Regions from separate parts of the Oceanobacillus longus genome, predicted to be linked through region 1. Evidence: riboswitches for the same ligand, from Rfam matches in the RefSeq annotation. Region 1 holds a riboswitch; each other region holds the start of a gene.
The links. A riboswitch is a leader RNA that binds a small molecule or an ion and turns the genes downstream of it on or off. The one in region 1 is predicted to bind cyclic di-GMP.
Positions count from the first base shown of each region.

Region 2: it holds a riboswitch for cyclic di-GMP, as region 1 does, so the genes downstream of both, ACFOUV_RS15480 (Spo0E family sporulation regulatory protein-aspartic acid phosphatase) here and ACFOUV_RS08700 (anti-repressor SinI family protein) in region 1, are expected to answer to the same signal.
Region 3: it holds a riboswitch for cyclic di-GMP, as region 1 does, so the genes downstream of both, ACFOUV_RS01760 (competence type IV pilus major pilin ComGC) here and ACFOUV_RS08700 (anti-repressor SinI family protein) in region 1, are expected to answer to the same signal.

Region 1 is NZ_JBHSAO010000006.1:208,548-213,829, reverse strand. Features, by position in the region: gene ACFOUV_RS08720 (TasA family protein) at 1-528, shown strand, start outside; gene tapA (amyloid fiber anchoring/assembly protein TapA) at 736-1,617, shown strand; gene sipW (signal peptidase I SipW) at 1,614-2,201, shown strand; gene ACFOUV_RS08705 (TasA family protein) at 2,218-2,859, shown strand; cyclic di-GMP riboswitch class I at 3,031-3,114, shown strand; gene ACFOUV_RS08700 (anti-repressor SinI family protein) at 3,115-3,264, shown strand; gene ACFOUV_RS08695 (helix-turn-helix domain-containing protein) at 3,344-3,673, shown strand; gene ACFOUV_RS08690 (VanZ family protein) at 3,854-4,354, shown strand; gene ACFOUV_RS08685 (hypothetical protein) at 4,500-4,658, shown strand; gene ACFOUV_RS08680 (YigZ family protein) at 4,699-5,282, opposite strand, start outside.
Region 2 is NZ_JBHSAO010000011.1:320,255-325,536, forward strand. Features, by position in the region: gene ACFOUV_RS15470 (EAL domain-containing protein) at 1-1,780, opposite strand, end outside; gene ACFOUV_RS15475 (response regulator) at 2,212-2,577, opposite strand; gene ACFOUV_RS15480 (Spo0E family sporulation regulatory protein-aspartic acid phosphatase) at 2,574-2,768, opposite strand; cyclic di-GMP riboswitch class I at 2,863-2,948, opposite strand; gene ACFOUV_RS15485 (HNH endonuclease) at 3,354-4,499, shown strand; gene ACFOUV_RS15490 (nuclease-related domain-containing protein) at 4,601-5,282, opposite strand, start outside.
Region 3 is NZ_JBHSAO010000001.1:350,902-356,183, forward strand. Features, by position in the region: gene ACFOUV_RS01745 (GspE/PulE family protein) at 1-1,202, shown strand, start outside; gene ACFOUV_RS01750 (type IV pilus twitching motility protein PilT) at 1,214-2,260, shown strand; gene ACFOUV_RS01755 (type II secretion system F family protein) at 2,257-3,453, shown strand; cyclic di-GMP riboswitch class II at 3,528-3,611, shown strand; gene ACFOUV_RS01760 (competence type IV pilus major pilin ComGC) at 3,647-4,018, shown strand; gene ACFOUV_RS01765 (prepilin peptidase) at 4,144-4,899, shown strand; gene pilM (type IV pilus biogenesis protein PilM) at 4,912-5,282, shown strand, end outside.

The sequences.
Region 1 (5,282 bases):
GCTGCACTAGGAATCAGTTTAGTCACGGGTGGGACATTTGCCTACTTTAGTGATACAGAGGAGGCAGGAAGTACCTTTGCAGCTGGACTGCTGGACCTGGGGATAAACAAAGAAACGATCATTAAAATCGATAATCTTGTACCAGGAGATACAGTCAGTGGGGATTTTGAACTTACGAATGATGGGACAGTTAACATGAAGGAAGTAAATTTATACTCGTCCTATGAAGTTATTGATAATGGTGAAAATAATGATGGTGATGATCTAGGTAATCATATACTTGTGGAGTTTGTACATCATGTGAGTGGTGAAGAAAATGTATTGTTCAAAAAAAAGCTTTCCGAATTAATGGATAACCCTACTAAGATTCTAGAAAATTTTAACTTGGAGAATAACACAAGGAAGTTCTCGGTTCGGTTTAGTTTTTTGAACAGTGAAGGTACTCAAAATCATTTTCAAGAAGATTCCTTAGAATTGACATGGAAATTTGAAGCAATTCAACGAGATGGTAAAGAGAACTCTCAATAAATTATTAAATACTTGTTTAATAGTTCTGCACCTCTAGGTGTATTAAATAAATTTCCTGAGAAGTATGCGAAACTAACTAAGTGCAGAGGGAGATTACTTATAATCCTTCTCCTTCTGTATTTATACTTATTCCAAAGTATACAACATGAAGTTCTATGCTTTTGAATAAGTATAAAAATGGAGACATTTTGAAGGGCGGAGATAGACTTGAGAAGTAGCCGTTTCAATAAATTCAAACAAAAAAATCGATCGTTTTTACTGTTTTTAAAAACTTCAGTCATTTGGTATATTTTAATTTTTTTGATTGGTTATTTAACTTCAGATACGGCAGCACAATTTACTGCGTATCAGGAATCATCAGGAGAGGTGACAGTGGGGAAATGGGAAAGTCCTGACGAGGAAAGCATTTTGCGCTTTATAACTAAAGGAAACAAAAATATACAAGCCTGTGAATCTGTAATTATTGCTACAGAATTGAAAAATGATGGTCCAGGAGATTTGAAAGAAAACGGTTCATTTGAATTGTATTATATCGAAAACGGAAATCCTGAAAAACATGGAGAAAAGCTAGCTCTAAGTGAAGATGAAGGAATAATAAAACCGATTAAAAAGGGAGAAACAGCCCCCCTTACGTATGAAGCGAGTAAACCAGGCGTCTATGTTTTTTCAACAAAAGAGAACCCAGGTGATTCTGACAGCAAAACTATTTGGAGTAAGTGGACAATTGTAAACTGTCCTTCGTCGAATAATATTGATGAAAAGCAGAACAACAAGAATACTAATTCAGTACCTAGTGAAGCCGAAGAGTCAGAAATACAAGAAAAAGAAACGGAAGGTAGCAGCGAAGAACAAGTGGAATCAAAAGATATAAATGAATCTACTGAAACAAAGATGGATGAAAAAGGAAGTGTAGAAGAAAACACGACGGAGATGGATGAAAAAGAAAATGTTGAAAATAACAAGACAGAGATGAAAGAAAAGGAAGAAGAAATTGAGGCACCAGTCGAAAGTGTTGAGCCAATTATTGCAGAAGAAGAGAATGAAAAAGAAGCAAATATGACAAATGAACAGGACGGTGGAGAAGAATGAAAATAAGGAAGGTCTCAAAGTGGGCAAATCAAATCGTTACAAGTATTCTTATGATTCTATTGATAGGTGTAGCTACTATTGTACTATCAACCAAATTTACAGGTGGTGATCCAGAAGTACTTGGATATCAATTGAAGACGGTGCTTTCTGGATCAATGGAACCTGGTATCCAAACCGGTTCAATCATTGCGGTACAGTCACTTACAGAGGAAGAAAAAGGTAGTTTTGGAAAAGGCGATGTGATCACGTTTATGGAAGAGGACAACAAGTTAATTACTCATAGAATTACAGAGGTAACCACGACAGAGAATGGCGTTCTTTATACAACAAAAGGGGACAATAATAATGCAGCGGATAGAAACCCTGTTCTTGCGGAAAATGTTGTTGGGGTATATAACGGATTCACAATCCCATACATGGGCTATTTAATTAATTTTTCGCAATCTCCAAATGGAGGCATACTATTTATGATTGTTCCTGGATTTCTCATGTTAGCCTACTCAGGGATCACAATATGGAAAACGATAAGACAACTCGATGAAAAAGATAAAGTAGCAGATCTAAATAAGCATCATGTCAGTTAAGCGAGGAAGGTGGCTCATGATAATCAGGGGAATTACAATGTTACTCCTATTTGGAATTACTATTATTCATATGGGTATCGCAACGCAATCCACTGTTTCGGCCGAAGGAGAAATCACAATTGATATTTTACCGGAGGAAATTTTATTTAATATCGATAATATGAAACCTGGTGATTGGGCCCCAAGGTCTGTCGTTATTCAAAACAATGGGATACTAGATTTTGCATATGATGTTTCGGCCAAGCCTTCTGGTGATACTTTAAAACTATATAACGAATTATTGCTGGAAATTAGGGATTCAAAGGATTTGTTATACAATGGAAAACTAAAGGACTTTCAGGTATTATCACCTCGAACCCTGAAAAGCTCTAGTGAAGAAACTCTGGATTTCACAATTCGATTTCCTGAACATCTTGGTAATGACTTCCAAGGACTGAATGCTAAATTTTCATTATTTTTTACAGCAGAAGGAGAAAATAACGAAAGAGATGAGCAATTTATCGCTGGTGCTATTAGTAGTGGAGGTGGTTCAATTGGTGATGGATCCCCACTTCCTAATACGGCAACAACGATATTTAATTTCCTAGTTATCGGTATAATACTCCTCATGGCTGGGATTGGCCTAATGCTTTATCGAAAAAAGAAAATAGCATCGTAATATTTTTTTCTGGGAAGTAGCATATAAAGAATAATAAAGATGTGTACAAAAAGTAGAAAATAACCGATTTATTAGATTGAAAACCCTACAAAACTAGTGCCCATATGACAAAACAAGTCACACAATTATTGTAAACTTTATAGTATGATAGTCTTAGGAATTAACAAAATCCTCAGAAAAGGGCAAACTTATTGAAAGGTAAGGGCGCAAAGTCACGGGTCTAAAGCATTATGCTAAGATGGCTGGATTGTCTGGATGAATAATGGGGGATGGATGGTGGAAAAGATTATTGAAAAAGTAGCAGTTGATGAGGAATGGGTAGTCTTAATAAAGCATGCAAAGAAAATAGGGATTTCAATGGACGAGATTCGCCAATTTTTAAACGACACAGGACATAAGGCGTAATTTTTATGAAAAAGTGTACTTTATATAGAACTACTTACTGCAAATATGGTATAATGCGCAGTGAAAGTAGGTGAGGAACTTGATCGGTGAAACGATAAAGAAATTACGCCAGGAAAAACGAATGTCCATCTCTGAATTAGCTGAAAAAGCGGGGGTAGCAAAATCATATCTTAGTTCGATTGAGCGAAACCTTCAATCTAATCCATCGATCCAGTTTATTGAAAAGATCAGTACTGTATTAGGTGTATCCGTAAATGATGTAATTAATGAAAATGAATCTATAGATACAGAAGAACTTGATAATGAATGGATGCAAATTGTACAGGAAGCAATGCAGTCCGGAGTATCGAAAGAACAATTTAAGGAATACTTGGAATTTAATAAATGGAAACAAAAACAAGATAATTAAGAGAAGAACCGTCAAGCCAACTGCTTAACGGTTTTTTTATGTTTCGATTCCCATTTTTATAAATATATCCTGTAGATGAAATTAATAGATGAAACTAATTGGATTAACAGATATACTATATAATAGTCTGGTTATCGTTCAGGAAATTTTATTTTTCAGATGAAAGTTTGGTTGTTAACGATGAAAAAATATTTATATTGGTTGTTGCCGTTTGGCTGGATGGGTATTATTTTCTATTCTTCAGCTACACCATATGAGCAGCAGGATATTAAACCCTTGATGGGAAGTCTGATCGATTTCAGTTTGCTAGAGCCCTTTGTTGGCTGGATTTCTTTCAATTATAATCATTCCTTGGTAAATGTTGATGTGCTTGGGATTAATGGATTTATCGAATTTTTTATTCGTAAAGGTGCACATGTTACGGTCTTCTTTTTGTTAGTTTGTTTTCTCTATATCGCTTTTAGAAAATCTACTGACTTTAGAATAGAAATACGATTAATATTTTCTTTTCTGCTGACAGTTATATATGCGGTTTTAGATGAGCTACACCAGGGAATGACACCCAATAGAACCCCATATGCCGGCGATGTCATGTTGGATAGTGTTGGAGGTTTACTAGCTGTTTTTTGTATCATTATGATAAATGGCTTTGGTAAAAGGAGAAACAGCGCCCATAAATGACAGCTTTTGTCGTATAGGTATGGTGAGGAAATAAATTGTTTCTTGTTTCGACATAGTTCGACAAACATTTACCAAAAACTATGATACAGTTCTTTTTAATTGCAATGTTAGTAACTTGGATTACGAACGAAAAGGCGGTAAGAGAATGATAGAGCAGGAAAAATATAAAAATATGCTGCGACGAATGATTGATGAAACCGAAAAGCAAAATATTCATAGTTCGGAAGAGTTGATCAAGATGCTGATTAATGAGTTGTCGAGCAGTAAGCGTTTGGAAAAGTATGCACAATATATGACAAAATAAAACTGCATTCCATAGGATGCAGTTTTATTTTGTCATTTTTCTACATTTTGTCGGTCGAAGTAACGTCGATTTCAATATATTTAGATTCGATTCTTTTAATACCTGCCTGATCATTTGTCAAGTCTACCATCCACCCCTGAAAAGCGTCGTCCTGATCATCTTTTACAAAAACGATAAACTCAACACTTTCCAAATAGTTAATTGTTTCCAAAAGATGATCTGAATTTCTTAGTACGTTTTCCAATTTACCTAGAAGGCTGTAATCCACCGTTATGGAGAAACCTTTCATAAGCTGCCTTTTTACAATACCTGTCGTTTTAATAGCTTGAGAAGTCGTACTTCCATAAGCACGAATCAGTCCACCAGCACCGAGCTTAATTCCACCAAAATACCTTGTTACAACGACTGCGGTATCCTTTAAATGCTGTTTCTTAAGCACTTCGAGCATCGGCACCCCAGCAGTACCGGTTGGTTCGCCGTCATCATTTGCTTTTTGAATTTGATCATTTTCCCCAATGATATAGGCAGAGCAATTGTGGTTAGCATCATGATGTTTTTTCTTTATTTCCTGAATAAATATTTGTGCTTCCTCTTCGCTTTTCACCCGCTTAATATAGCCGATAA
Region 2 (5,282 bases), on a different contig from region 1:
TTTTGAGAGCCTTTCTCATATCTTTATCCAAAATATATTTCTTATAAGATGATATATCTTTCATATCGGAATATATCTTATAATTGTTTTTCCCCTGTCTTTTTGCACGATACAAGGCGGAATGGGCATTCTCAATTAATGTTAGTTTGCTTTCTCCATGTTCTGGGAAGAAACTAATTCCAATACTCGTTGTAATTTGTATATCAAATTCTTCTATCGTTACTGGTTTTTGAATGTGTTTCATTAATTGCTCAGCTAAACGAAAAATAGAATCTTTATCTTTGTAATTTTCCATCACAATTACAAAGTCAGTGCCACTGATACGTGATATATAACCTTCTTGGGAAATAATCGCTATAAGTCCACTTGCTACTTCCTTTAGTAATTCGTCCCCAACATGATAACCTAATGAATCGTTGATCACGTTAAATCGATCTAAATCTAAATACAAAAGAGCAAATGGCTGGTTCGCTTGACAAAGTGAATCGAGTTTATTATAAAGGCCATGTTGGTTTGGCATATTGGTAAGTGCATCATGATAAGCAAGGAAGTTAAGTTTATCATGCATTTCTAATTCATCGGTGATATCTAGTACCATTCCAAAAAGATAAGCTATTTCACCTTCATCATTCATCCAAGGAAATGTCTGTTCCTGAAGCCATTTTGTTTTTCCGTCTGGACATTCAATCTCGAAAGTATTTTGTGTTATTTGTCCTTTTTTCAATAAATTAATACTTTCTATTAACATCGTACGATAATCAGGGCTAACCATTTGTTTCCAGTAATCAGGGTCTTCATATATCCTTTTTAAAGGGCATTTTAGAATATCCACGAGCCCTTTTGAAGCAAATACCATTTTTCCTTCCGTGTTTTCTCGCAACCATATTCCAGCCTTTAAGTGATCATAGATATGCTGTAAATTGGTAATCTGATTCTTTAATTCATTTTCTAACCGTTTATAAGAAGTATCGTCTTTGATCACGCCTACCAATCTATAAGGAATACCATCCTTCTTGATACATTCAGCCTGAGCGGTTATATACCGCAGTTCATTTGTTTTGCCATGAAGGATTCGGAATTCAGTGGCAAAGCTATTTCCTTTTTTCGTTGACTCATCAAATTTTTGGCGAGTCAACGAATAGTCTTTTGAATGGACCAATGTAAAAAGCCTTTCTATTGAGATATTTTCAGATTCATCTATACCAATTGTATCAAAAAGGTTTATCGAACAATCGAATTTATCATCATTAATGATATACTCCCAACTGCCAACCGCAGCAATCTGCTGGGAGTGATTTAAATGTTTTTTCATCCGTTCTAATGACTGTTCGAGCTGCACGTGTTCCGTTAAATCGTTAATGATTAAGTAAATGCCCTCTACATGATTGTTATTTATACGAATGGGAATAAAAGTAAGTAATAGCTGTATTTGTTGACCGTTATTTTTGTTCACTTCTATTTCTATATTTTCAGATTTACCGCCTAATGTGTTAGTAAATAGAGTATCTAGTCTTTCAGAGGTCGATTCTGGAAATAAATGAAGAAAATCATTCTTTGTTTGTAGTCGAGACCCTAATAATTCAATGAGCCTTTTGCTAGTTTGGGAAATAATATCCCCATATGGTGAAAAAGCAATAATTAAATCTGGATGGTTGAATGCCAAAGAAGGAAGGGGGAGACTTAATGCGTTTCCCTTCGTGTTTTGCTTATCAATTGCATGATTATTAGAATATATATTTCTTTTAAACAGATTTCGGAATTTTGATTTTTTTATTGACATGTAATATGTCCCTCCTAAACGTAGATGATTACTACTAAACTAAATAATGTCGATGAAGTAAGAACAGTTGATGTTATACAGGATTTAACGAGAGTTCAGTAGGGGATTACAGGGGCAATATTACTGTCACACATGGTTACTATTGATATCTCATGAAATGATACTACATTACTTTAGGAACCCGTCTATATTAATATTCCCTTTTTAATTAAACGTGTGATCTTTTCTATGGATATACCTGTATTTATAGATACATCTATGGCATTTGAATTTGGATGTGTTAATAAAAACGCTTTTACCTCTTGGATATTATTTTGTTCCGCGTCGTAGCATTCGTTACACAAATCATTCATTAAAACACCAATCTTCCCACAGTATATACATGAACCATAATTCTTCATTGTTTAACCCCTCTAACCTTAATGAAGTTCCTAACTTGTGATATTGTTCAGTTTCTCTAACATATTTATCAGATTATCAAAATTCGGTTTAACAATAAAATCCATCGCCCCTAGCTGCAAGCCTTGAATAACATTTGATTCTGTACCCATCGCAGAACATAGAATCACTTTTGCCTTAGAATCAAACTCCATAATTCTTTTCAATGCAGTTAATCCATTTACATTTGGCATGGTAATGTCGAGGATAACAATATCCGGTTTTATATGTTTATATCGTTCAAGCGCTATTTGGCCATCAGTTGCTTCTACAATGTCCTGATATCCGTATTGTTGAAGTATGCTTATTAACCAATTTCTCATAAATTTTGAATCATCCGCAATTAATATAGTACTCATGTCGTACTTTGTTTTCCTGATGGAGTCATTCGTTGGTGTTGTACAATTAACTCATCTAATTTTTGACTGCATTCCAATGTCTTTTCACTATCAAGACCGAACCTTGCAGCTGTCATTAACATTGTTTCTCTCTTATCATTAATCATCTCCAGCAAGTACTCTTTTGTTTCCTCGTTATGTGTAACTAACATTATGATTCCTCCTTCAAGCTTTTAACTGTTTTTATGTAAAGACACTCAAAAAGGCGAACCAAAGAAAATTGGCTCACCTTTAAGATTCGCAATCTTCGGTAACTAGGCTACCATAGCTAAATAAGCTTTAGGTCCTTGGTTTTGCGTCCTTATCTTTCAATAAGTTTGCCATTATCGGATAGAGTATATGAATAGTTATATTGAACTATTATTTATACTATCGACCAGAATAGTAAGACTATAAAGTGTTTTTTACGTATTTATGATTAATTGTATTATTAATGGAAAGAATAGCCCAATCTTTGATAGAAGCCAATGCATTTGCAACCATTATTTGAAGGTGTAGCGTATTACCCGCATGGAATGTTAATAAACTGAAAGTCGCGATGGATGATAGAAATGCTATATTAGCAAAACTCAGGAGCATGAAAGGTGTGTCGCTGAGACAGCTATCAAGGATAACAGGAAATCTAAGAGTGTTATTCAGCGAGTTGATTGACGAGAAGGGCTACTAATTAACTTTAGTAGTAATATATTCATGTTAAAATAAAATTTAGTAGCTTAGAAAGATAGTGAGGGGATACTGTGCATGAAAAACTATTAACTAAAATAAAAGAAGTTCTGGTATCATCGGCAATTAAAAATGAGGTCATTGAATATAGCAGATTAAGTAGAGAAATTGAGGGGGTAATTCCACCAATTAAATTAAATGAACCTTTAGGTGAAATTTCATTAAGTTGTATAAAGAAAGGTTTTCCACCGCTTTCTGCAATTGTTGTTAATCAACAAACACAACTTCCAGGAGAAGGCTTTTTTACGTGGGTAGCTTCACAGATGGGTTACAAAGACTTACCTCATTCAGAATGGTTAGATTTTTTTAATGAACAAAAAGAGGCCGTTTTCAATTGTGATTGGGGCGAATACTTAGATACTGAATCAACCGATAAGAAAAGTAACACTGTTAGCATATTTTCAATAGAGGATCTTAATGAAAGATTGTCCGACACATCATATGTAATAGGGCAAGAGACAAGGTATTACATTTTAACAATAAAAAATTTCCTTGAAACAGCAACTGTTGGCCCCTATCAATATCAGGTTGTGATATTAGAAAATCATCAAGAAATAAGCAAGTATACTTTAGAAGACAAGAATTCAAAACAAATGCTTACCCCTAGTAAGAAAAAAGGATTAGAGCTACTTTTCGAGCAAAACCCAATGGTTAATATTAAAGATATTACTATGGTGCATTACAAGCAGGACCGCTTAAAAGGATCCCCTTGGGAAAAAGAGTCGAGAAACGATCTTGAGGCCCTTTATTACAAATTGGAAAACAAGCGACTCCGCAATATAGTAAAGCATGATGTAGAAACAGAGAAGAAGCAATACGCATCAAACTATAAAGACGGGGAAGTAAAACAATACTATGGAAATCGCTATGAACGTAAAGCGAAAAACCGTCTGAAAGCTATTGAGATCCATGGAACTCAGTGTGCTGTATGTGACTTTAAGTTTAATGATGTTTATGGTGAACTTGGTAAAGATTTTATTGAGATTCATCATGTAAAGCCTTTAAGTACGTTAGATGGAGCAATTGAAATTGATGCTGAGAATGATTTAGTACCAGTTTGTCCTAATTGCCACCGCATGCTCCACCGGAAAAGAGACATGGTATTGTCGGTCGAGGAATTAAAGGAAATCATACAAAGTCATATTTCAATAAATTCATAACAAATGTCATTTTAAAGATGTATTCTCTTAATAGATTAGCACCCAATTGGGTGCTTAATTATTTGTTAAAGTATTATTCTATATTGTGCATTATGTTTAAGCTAGAGTCTAACGGACAGTTTTTGATGTTCGAAACAATAGATTTTACCGTTGAATGGTTTATTTGATAAGCAATACGTCTTAACTTTAGCTGAAACAGGTTTATTGCAAATGGTACAAGTAGAACTAGAGCTAGTTTTTTCATCTGATGCATTTGTTTTTAACGCACGTTTATGTTCTTCTCTAACCTTTGGATCAGTAATATTAGATTTTGCAAAAGCATTGTAGATATTTGAGATGTCACCTTCAGTTAGGAGAGGTTTTTTGTGATGAATTTTCAATACCGAGACCTTTCGATGGATAAACTCTGATAACTCGATGTCATATACTATAATTTCGTTGGATCCTATTTTACGGTATTCTAAGTCTACTTTAAATGTGCAGCGTTTTGTAAAAGAAACCATGGAGATAAATAAATCATGGTACTTTTTGTCAATAAATGATGATAATGCTTTTATATGCCCGTAGTTTTGTACAAAAGGGTTCATCATTTTAAACTTCCCATTAACCAACCATGTTTTTCGATCTTTCCCGCCATAGATGGTTCCTTGATAGTTTTTAGTTTCAATGGCAAAGATACCGTATGGAGTTAAAACGACATGATCAACTTGTGAATATCCTGATCTTGCTTTGGGATTTTTAACGAGGAGATCGCTTAAATAGCGACAATCCTTTGGTAGCTGA
Region 3 (5,282 bases), on a different contig from region 1:
TTAAAAATGATTCCGATATGATGATGGATTCGAATGAAGGAGAAGAGGCACCAGTAATCCGTTTGCTGGATCAGCTCCTAAATACGGGGGTTCAATTAAAGGCAAGTGATATACATATTGATCCGCACGTTGCAAATGTTCATATCCGCTATCGAATTGATGGACGTTTGCAAACAGAGAAAATGGTTCCGAAACAGATGCAAAATTCGCTCGTTGCCAGGATAAAAATATTGGCAGACATGAATATTACCCAAACGCGATTGCCACAGGATGGACGCATAAAAATGTTAGTTGGTAACACGCCAGTCGATTTAAGGATTTCTTGTTTACCTACAGTTCATGGAGAAAAGATAGTAATCCGTATTCTTGATTTGAATAATGCCATGATGGATTTAACAGAACTTAGTTTTTCAGAAGAAAATCGAAAAAAATACAGTGATCTAATCAAACAGCCTTCCGGACTTGTCCTGTTGACTGGCCCAACAGGATCTGGAAAAACCTCCACACTATATGCTTCTGTAAATCGGTTGAATTCTGAGAATGTAAATATTATAACGGTGGAGGATCCAGTAGAATATCAGATGGAAGGGATCAACCAGGTACAAGTAAACAGTAAAATCGGTTTAACCTTTGCTGAAGGTCTTCGTTCCATTTTAAGACAGGATCCAAATATAATTATGGTTGGAGAAATTCGTGACCAGGATACGGCAGAAATTGCAATACGCTCGTCTCTAACAGGTCATTTAGTATTCAGTACATTGCATACGAACAGTGCAATAGAATCCATTCCAAGACTCATCGACATGGGAATCGAACCATATCTAGTTGTTTCCTCTTTATCCGGTGTTGTTGCCCAACGTTTAGTACGTAAAATTTGTCGTGACTGTCGTACAGAACGGAACATGACTGAAATGGAAAAAGAGATATTTTCCAAAAACGGCGTAGAAGTAGATCATGTTTTTCATGGTGGGGGCTGCAGTGTATGTCACCATACGGGTTATCGAGGGAGAATTGCAATACATGAAGTCCTCGTACTCGATGAAATGATGAAAAGTATGTTGTTGAACCATAAATCGACTGGCGATCTTCGTAATTATGCGAAAGAACAAGGGATGGCTTTCCTTATTCAAGATGGCTTGGAAAAAGTGAAATCAGGATTGACAACAATCGATGAAATTATGCAAGTATCCATTAATGTATAGGGTGAATAGAGATGAAGAGAAAATTTGAAAAATGGTTAATAGAAGCGTATGAAAAGAAAGCGTCGGATGTACATTTAACCGTTGGAAAAGCACCAATATTCCGGATAAACGGAAACTTGGTCGAACAGGATTTACCAAAACTCGTACCAGCTGATACAAGACAAATAGTCCGATTAATTTTATCTGAAGAACAATTGGAGACACTCCGTGTGAAGCGTGAACTGGATTTTTCCTATGGGATTCATGGTGTATCCCGATTCCGGATGAACACCTTCTATCAGCGCGGGGAATTATCCTTTGCAGTTCGAATTATACCAGCTGAAATTCCGTCCATCGAGCAATTAAAATTGCCATTGATCACAAAAGAAATGGTGCATTATCCACAAGGATTGATTCTAGTAACTGGACCAACAGGAAGTGGAAAGAGCACGACCCAGGCTTCCATGATTGATTATATAAATCAAACCATGCGAAAACATATCATTACTTTGGAGGATCCGATAGAGTACATGTATACGCATAATAAATCGATTATTGACCAACGTGAAGTTGGTTTTGACACGAATAATTTTGTGAATGGACTGCGGGCAAGTCTTCGCCAGGATCCTGATGTGATTCTGGTCGGGGAAATGCGGGACTTGGAAACCATTTCTACAGCCATTACGGCTGCTGAAACGGGTCATTTAGTTTTTGGAACGTTACATACCACCGATGCTGTCTCCACAATTGAGCGCATCATCGATGTATTCCCACCCGAACAGCAAGGACAAATACGAATCCAATTATCAACCATCTTGCAGGCAGTCATTTCTCAACGGTTGCTCGTTACAAAAGACCAGATGAATCGACGGGTTGCATCGGAAATATTGATCAATTCGTCTGCTGTTAAAAATTTAATTCGTAATGAAAAGCTCCATCAGATTCAAAATGTGCTCCAAACATCTAGGGACAAGGGGATGCATACGCTAGAGATGGATTTGAAACGATTGATTCATGAAAATGAAATTGACTTTGAAACTGCTGCTCCGTTTATGCGGGAGGGAGCTTCTAAAGGATGAATTTTCAATATAGTGGGCGGAGAATATCGGGTCAGAAGATTAAAGGGAAGATCGAAGCAGATACGAAAAACATTGCGCTCTCACAGCTTGAAAGAGATGGATTAATTATTTTTAAAATAGACGAAACAAGGCCTTGGAATAAAGATATTATTTTACAAAACAGAGTGAAGAATAAAGATTTCGTTATTTTTCTCAGGCAATATTCTACATTGATACATGCGGGGATCTCGATTTCAGATGCGACCAAAACGATGATGGTGCAGACCAACAATTACGCATTAAAAAACGCTCTGGTAGATATAGATAAACAACTTGACCAAGGTCAGCCTCTATCCAAAGCATGCGAGCGGCACCCAAAGATTTTCCCAGAACTGCTCGTGAATATGATTCTTGCCGGTGAGGTAAGTGGAAAATTGGATGAAATCCTGAATGAAATGGCAGATTACTATGAAAAGCAATACCGGAACAAACAAAGGGTAATTTCAGCACTGCTTTATCCAAGTGTGGTAGGAGTGATTACAGTTATTTTGAGTATTTTTCTGCTTGTTTTTATCGTACCGCAGTTTGTTGGCATGTTCAGCTCCATGGGTGAGGAAATTCCAGCGTATACACAGTTCGTCATCAACCTAAGTGATTTTGCAGGGAAGTACTGGTGGATGCTGCTATTTGTCATTGCGCTCTTCGTCGTTTTATACAACTATCTGATTCAATATGATGCGGTAAACTATCGAATGGATCTGATCAAAATGAAATTTCCTTTTCTCGGGGTACTCGTTCATAAAGGCGCATTGGTAAGGATGACCCAAACATTAAGCACGCTTGTCAATAGTTCTGTACCTATTTTGCAATCGGTGGAAATTACCGAAAAGGTTGTCGGAAATAGGGTGATAGAGAATGCACTAACCCGGGCAAGGAAGTCATTGGAAGTTGGAGACTCACTGACGAAGCCGATGAAAGACCACTGGGCATTCCCAGCATTAATTGTACAAATGATACAAATCGGTGAAAAAACAGGTACATTAGACCATATGCTAACAAAAGCTGCCGATTTTTATGAAGAAGAAGTGGACCAGCTTTCAAGTCGAATCAAGACATTAATTGAACCATTGATGATTATTATATTAACCGTGATGGTCGGAAGTATTGTAATGGCAATCGTTATACCAATGTTTGGTATGTTTGAGAATATGTAGTAAATTGTTCACAATTAAGTGAAGATAATTGTAGAAATATGGTAAAAGTTATACTATAATGTAAGAGAAATAGGAGTTTAGTAGGACACGGTGATGAATTACCTATATTTGGGCACTTGGGTAATTTGGAGTGAGTAGTGCAACCGACCGACTGGAATTAATAGAAACTTAGATTAAGGAAGGCGGAGATGTTATGTTACAAAAAATGAAGAAGATGATGAAGAAAGAGAAAGGTTTTACATTGGTAGAGCTTTTAGCAGTTATTGTTATTTTGGGGATTATTTTGGCGATTGCGGTGCCGAGTGTTAGTGGACTAATTACTAAATCAGAGAATGATGCAAAACAAGCAAATGTTGAGTTAATTGAAAATGCTGCTAGACTGGCTGATCTTAGTGGCTTGTTCCCAGAGGGTGGAATGTCAGTTGAGGATCTAATAACTGAAGGATTTTTAGACGGAGACATAGATGTCCCTGGAGGAAGTGAAGTTTATAAAGGTACAGTTACAAAAGCTGGTGATACTTTTACTTATGATGGTAACGGAGAGCCAACTGAACCATCAGCATAAAATAAAAAAGATTTAAGTTGTAATTGTAGGACATAAGTAAATTATAATATGGTATTCATACGCCTTGCATCCACTATTGCAGGGCTTTTTATTGAAATAGATTGAAAATAAGGAGTCCAGATAAAATGACCACACCCCTAACAATCCTATTTTTCCTCCTAGGCCTAATATTCGGCTCGTTCTACAATGTAGTCGGTTTACGCCTTCCACAACATATACCCTTCGCAAATGACCGTTCAATGTGTCCGCATTGCAAGAATCAATTAGCTTGGTATGAAAATATCCCTTTATTTTCATTTCTGATCCAAGGTGGAAAATGCCGGCATTGTAAACAGAAGATCTCCTACATATACCCAACCATTGAGCTTCTCACAGGCTTTTTATTCGCATTGAGCTATTACACGCTTGGATTCCAATTCGAATTGATCACCGTATTACTTTTAGTTTCTATGCTAATGATTATACTAGTAGCAGACATCAACTACATGTTGATCCCAAATAAGGTGCTTTTGTTCTTTCTACCATTTTTCATCATGATGCGATTTGTGGTACCCTTGAATCCATGGGGATCGGCAATCGTTGGTGCAATTATTGGCTTTGGCCTTATTTTTATTATTATTTTAATAAGCCGTGGGGGTATGGGGGCAGGCGATATGAAACTTTTCGGTGTACTAGGAATTGTGCTCGGAACCGAAAAGATTTTAGTGGCTTTTTTCCTGGCATGTGTAATTGGGTCTGTGATAGGTATGATGCTAATCTTATTTAACGTAATTGAAAGAAAGCAGCCGGTGCCATTCGGTCCATATATCGTTTTAGCAGCTTTAATTACTTATTTTTACGGGGATTCATTAATCAATTGGTACTTTAATCTACTTATATAAGCGGGTGACAACATGGGGATTATGAATAATGGAAGAGTCAATATGGTAATTACCAATCAAGTATTGCGATACAGTTACCATAAACACAATAATGTCGTCGGAATGGTCATACATGGAGAAGTGGAATTGCCTGATGGGACAATCAAAGACGGTATGATTCAAAATAAAGGCATTTTTGTTGAAGTCGTAAATGAACTTGTGCATAAACATAAATGGAAACGGAAGAAATTATTCTTTGCTATGCCGGATGATACGATCGTTATTCGCCAATTACAAGTCCCGGCAACGTTAACAAAAGAAGAAACAGTAGGCTATGTAAAAACACAAATCGGAAACAGTTTTTATTTACCATTTTCCAATCCAGCAATTGCAATCGAATTTCT